One region of the Pseudomonas sp. GNP012 genome, then DNA from elsewhere that is predicted to be linked to it. Evidence: predicted binding sites of a transcription regulator. Region 1 holds the regulator's gene; the other holds the start of a gene.

The links. Region 1 encodes sigma-54, which starts transcription at its own class of promoters, with help from an activator protein. Its sites were predicted from a motif close to ANTGGCATNNANNTTGCTNT; they were not measured.
Region 2: ACXX83_RS05070 (CmpA/NrtA family ABC transporter substrate-binding protein) is a predicted target of sigma-54. The motif match lies at 816-835, and genes of this name have one in related genera.

What each region holds. Positions count from the first base shown of each region.
Region 1 is NZ_JBTGUU010000001.1:215,011-217,411, reverse strand. It holds gene lptB (LPS export ABC transporter ATP-binding protein) at 1-90, shown strand, start outside; gene ACXX83_RS00875 (RNA polymerase factor sigma-54) at 336-1,829, shown strand; gene hpf (ribosome hibernation-promoting factor, HPF/YfiA family) at 1,904-2,212, shown strand; gene ptsN (PTS IIA-like nitrogen regulatory protein PtsN) at 2,225-2,401, shown strand, end outside.
Region 2 is NZ_JBTGUU010000001.1:1,168,580-1,170,980, reverse strand. It holds gene ACXX83_RS05075 (helix-turn-helix domain-containing protein) at 1-778, opposite strand, end outside; gene ACXX83_RS05070 (CmpA/NrtA family ABC transporter substrate-binding protein) at 952-2,163, shown strand; gene ACXX83_RS05065 (ANTAR domain-containing response regulator) at 2,179-2,401, shown strand, end outside.

The DNA.
Region 1 (2,401 bases):
GGCCAATTGATTGCCGAAGGTGACGCAGAGACCATCCTGGCCAACGACCTGGTGAAGGAAGTGTACCTGGGCCATGAGTTCCGCCTGTAAACGCTGAGCTGTGCCCAGGCAAGGCGCCCGGGCACCGGTCTCGCGATTCATCAGGCCTGATGCGAACCTGCGCGTTCAGCCCCCAACATGGGCAGCACCGCAACACAAATTTATAGTTTTTTATTGTTACAGCGCTCTAGGCAAATCCTTCAGTTTCAGGCATATAATTTGCTTATGTTTGGCGCCCCGGCGCCCTGTAGTGGATGGCGCATGTGCGCCGGCGAATAAGGTGTTAAGCCCCTGCCATGAAACCATCGCTAGTCTTGAGAATGGGCCAGCAGCTGACGATGACACCTCAGCTGCAACAGGCCATCCGCCTGCTCCAATTGTCGACCCTGGACCTGCAACAGGAAATCCAGGAGGCCCTGGAGTCCAATCCGATGCTCGAACGCCAGGAAGAAGGCGACGACTTCGACAATTCCGACCCCTTGGCCGACAACGCCGAACAAAAGCCCAACACCGATATCCAGGAACCCTCCTACCAGGAAAGCGCCCCGACGGTTGACAACCTCGATGAGGGTGACTGGAACGAGCGTATCCCCAATGAACTCCCCGTCGACACCGCATGGGAAGACGTTTACCAGACCAGCGCCAGCAGCCTGCCCAGCAATGACGATGACGAGTGGGACTTCACCACCCGCACCTCGGCCGGTGAAAGCCTGCAAAGCCACTTGCTGTGGCAACTGAACCTGGCTCCGATGTCCGACACCGATCGCCTGATCGCGGTGACCCTGATCGACTGCATCAACAATCAGGGCTACCTGGACGAAACCCTCGAGGAAATCCTCGAAGCCTTCGACCCGGAACTGGACATCGAACTGGACGAAATCGAAGCCGTCCTGCACCGCATCCAGCAATTCGAGCCGGCCGGCATCGGCGCACGCAATCTGGGCGAATGCCTGCTGCTGCAATTGCGCCAGTTGCCCGCCAAGACCCCTTGGCTGGCCGAAGCCAAGCGCCTTGTCACCGATTACATCGACCTGCTTGGCAGCCGCGACTACAGCCAGCTCATGCGTCGCATGAAGCTCAAGGAAGATGAGCTGCGCCAGGTCATAGAGCTGGTCCAGAGCCTCAACCCGCGCCCGGGCTCGCAAATCGAGTCCACCGAAGCCGAGTACGTCGTTCCTGACGTCATCGTACGCAAGGACAACGAGCGCTGGCTGGTAGAGCTGAATCAGGAGTCGGTGCCACGGCTGCGGGTCAACGCCCAGTACGCCGGTTTTGTGCGCCGCGCCGATACCAGCGCCGACAACACGTTCATGCGCAATCAGTTGCAGGAGGCCCGCTGGTTCATCAAGAGCCTGCAGAGCCGCAATGAAACCCTGATGAAGGTTGCCACCCAGATCGTGGAGCATCAGCGCGGTTTCCTCGAATATGGCGACGAAGCCATGAAGCCGCTGGTCCTGCATGACATCGCCGAAGCGGTCGGCATGCATGAGTCGACGATTTCACGGGTAACGACCCAGAAGTTCATGCACACCCCCCGGGGTATTTATGAACTGAAATACTTTTTTTCCAGTCACGTAAGCACCTCCGAAGGCGGCGAATGCTCGTCCACGGCGATCCGGGCGATCATCAAAAAACTGGTTGCCGCGGAAAATCAGAAAAAGCCGTTGAGTGACAGCAAGATCGCTGGTTTACTGGAGGCACAAGGCATTCAGGTGGCTCGCCGCACCGTCGCCAAGTACCGCGAATCCCTCGGGATCGCGCCTTCGAGCGAACGCAAGCGGTTGATGTAGAGCCACGCCACAGCGTTCCAGTGGTAGATCATCTGATCTACCGCTTTATGCACTGGCAACGAAGGAGAAGCTGTATGCAAGTCAACATCAGTGGACACCAACTGGAAGTGACCGAACCTCTTCGCACCTACATCGGCGAAAAACTCGAACGATTGGAGCGACATTTCGACAAGATCACTAACGTGCAGGTCACGATGACCGTCGAGAAGCTGAAGCAGAAAATCGAAGCCACGCTGCATATTCCCGGGAATGAAGTGGTCGCCAATGCGGAACATACCGATATGTACGCTGCGATCGATGCACTCACCGACAAGCTGGATAAACAACTCAAAAAGCATAAGGAAAAGACCCAGAGCCTCCTTCAGGGCGCAACCGGTCGTTAACACTCCCTACCCATGATCCGACTTGAAAGTATCCTGACCCCCGGCCGTTCCCTGGTGAACGTGCCGGGCGGCAGTAAAAAGAAAGCCCTCGAACAAATTGCCAATCTGATCGCCCGCGAAGTGCCGGCTCTGGAGATGCAAGATGTCTTCGAGGCGCTGATTGCCCGTGAAAAACTCGGCTCCACCGGT
Region 2 (2,401 bases), 950 kb from region 1:
TGCCTGGGAGGTAGGTTATGTCGGCCAGGCTACTGGGCGTGAAGCCAACCAGATCACGGATTTCCTTGGAGAAATGCGAAGAAGAGGCAAAACCCAACTCCAGCGCGATATCCGTCAGGGAGTCGTCCTGCAGGCTCATGTTCAACAGCGCCCTGGCCGCACGCCAGCCGCGCAATGCAGGCTTGGCCGCCGTGCCCAGGGCCTGCCGGCACAGTCGACGGAAGTGCGACACGGAAACGCCATAACGCTGAGCCAGGGTGGTCAACTTTTCGCTGTGGGTGCCCTGCTCCAGCAGGAAGCGCACAAGTCCGTAACTTTCGGTATGACGCAGCACGCCGGCGAAGGTCTGGTAAGCCATACCCCCGACCATGGCCTGTTCGATGTACCAGCGCTCTAGCGCCCGCCCGGACCACACGGCGGGGTACGCCACCGGCAATGCCGCCCAGGATGTCGGGCTGGGTCGTTGATCAACCAGTGTGTTTCCCAGATCGATGAACACTTGCAATTTAACCAGCGCCGCTTCTGCAACCGGCCGGGTCTGCACGCCGCCGCCCAGCTCGAATGTATCGCTCGTTGCAATCAGCCCTTCCCAACCGACCGGCAGACAGACCCGCGGGCGCTGCGCCGAAGCCAGATACACAGGGGATTCGCTGACCCGCACATGCAGCACCCGCTCGCTGCAACGAGCATCAGGCAGACCGGTGGCGTGTAGTAATTGGATTTGCACGCCAACCTCCTTTGCGGCCTGACGATCAACGGCCGGCAGGATGAAAGACATGGCGCGATGAATCCTGATGTAAAGCTGATGAACCGGTGATGGCATATGCCTTGCACCCTTCCGTGTACCAGCACCCATGCCAGCGTCGGAACGGGTGCAAAGACAATGGCGTCGTCCCCGGCCTGCCCATGCACGGACCCGGGACGACGTTTTTTTTGCAAGGTGAACACGCGATGAACGAACCGTCAGTCGGCCCTCTGGCCTGGGTCAATGGCAGCGATGCCCCGGAAAAAACCGAAATCAATCTCGGCTTCATGGCCCTGAGCGACTGCGCCTCGGTGGTGGTCGCCGCCACTCAGGGCTTCGCCCAACCCTATGGCTTGACCCTGAACCTCAAGCGCCAATCGTCCTGGGCCAGCCTGCGGGACAAGCTGGTCAGCGGCGAACTCGATGCAGCCCACAGTCTCTACGGTCTGATTTACGCCGTTCACCTGGGCATCGGTGGCGTGGCCGCGACCGACATGGCGGTGTTGATGGGCCTGAATCAAAACGGCCAGAGCATCAATCTGTCCCGCGGTTTGCAGGCGCTTGGGGTGACCAGTCCTGAGGCATTGGATCGGCACGTGCACCAAACTCGCGCAAAACTCACCTTCGCTCAGACGTTTCCTACCGGTACCCACGCCATGTGGTTGTATTACTGGCTGGCCAGCCAGGGCATTCACCCGCTGCTGGATGTCGACAGCGTCGTAGTGCCGCCGCCGCAAATGGTCGCCCACCTGCGGGCCGGGCGTATCGACGGGTTCTGTGTCGGCGAACCCTGGTCCGCCAGCGCCGTGCAGCAGGACCTCGGTTTCACCCTGGCCACGACCCAGGCCCTCTGGCCCGATCACCCGGAAAAGGTCCTCGGCTGCACCCGTGCGTTCGTCGAGCAATATCCCAATACCGCGCGGGTGTTGGTGATGGCGATTCTGGAAGCCAGCCGCTTCATCGAACAAAGCAGCGAAAATCGTCGCAGCACCGCGCAATTGCTCAGTGCAGCGCAATACCTCGATACGCCGCTGGAATGCATCGAGCCGCGCCTGCTGGGCGACTATGTCGATGGCCTGGGCAATCGCTGGCAAGACCCGCACGCCCTGCGCTTCCATAGTGAAGGCGAGGTCAATCTGCCGTACCTGTCCGACGGTATATGGTTCATGACCCAGTTCCGTCGCTGGGGCTTGTTGCGCGATGACCCGGATTACCTCGCCGTGGCCCGTCAAGTCCATCAACTAGACTTGTATCGTGAAGCGGCCAGCGCTGTCGGTGTCGCGGCATTGGGCAAGGAGATGCGTAGCAGTCAATTGATCGACGGCAAGATCTGGGACGGTTCGGACCCGGCCGGTTATGCCCGCAGCTTCAAACTGCACGCCATGAGCGACAGCTCACACCGATCCGCCAGCCGCTGACAGGAGACGACGAACATGCTGCGTATCCTGCTGATCAACGACACCGCGAAAAAAGTCGGACGCCTGAAGGCCGCCCTGACCGAGGCCGGGTTCGAAGTGATCGATGAGTCCGGCCTGACCATCGACTTGCCCGAACGCGTCGAAACGGTGCGTCCGGACGTGATTCTGATCGATACCGAGTCACCAGGCCGCGATGTCATGGAACAAGTGGTGCTGGTCACTCGCGACCAGCCACGAC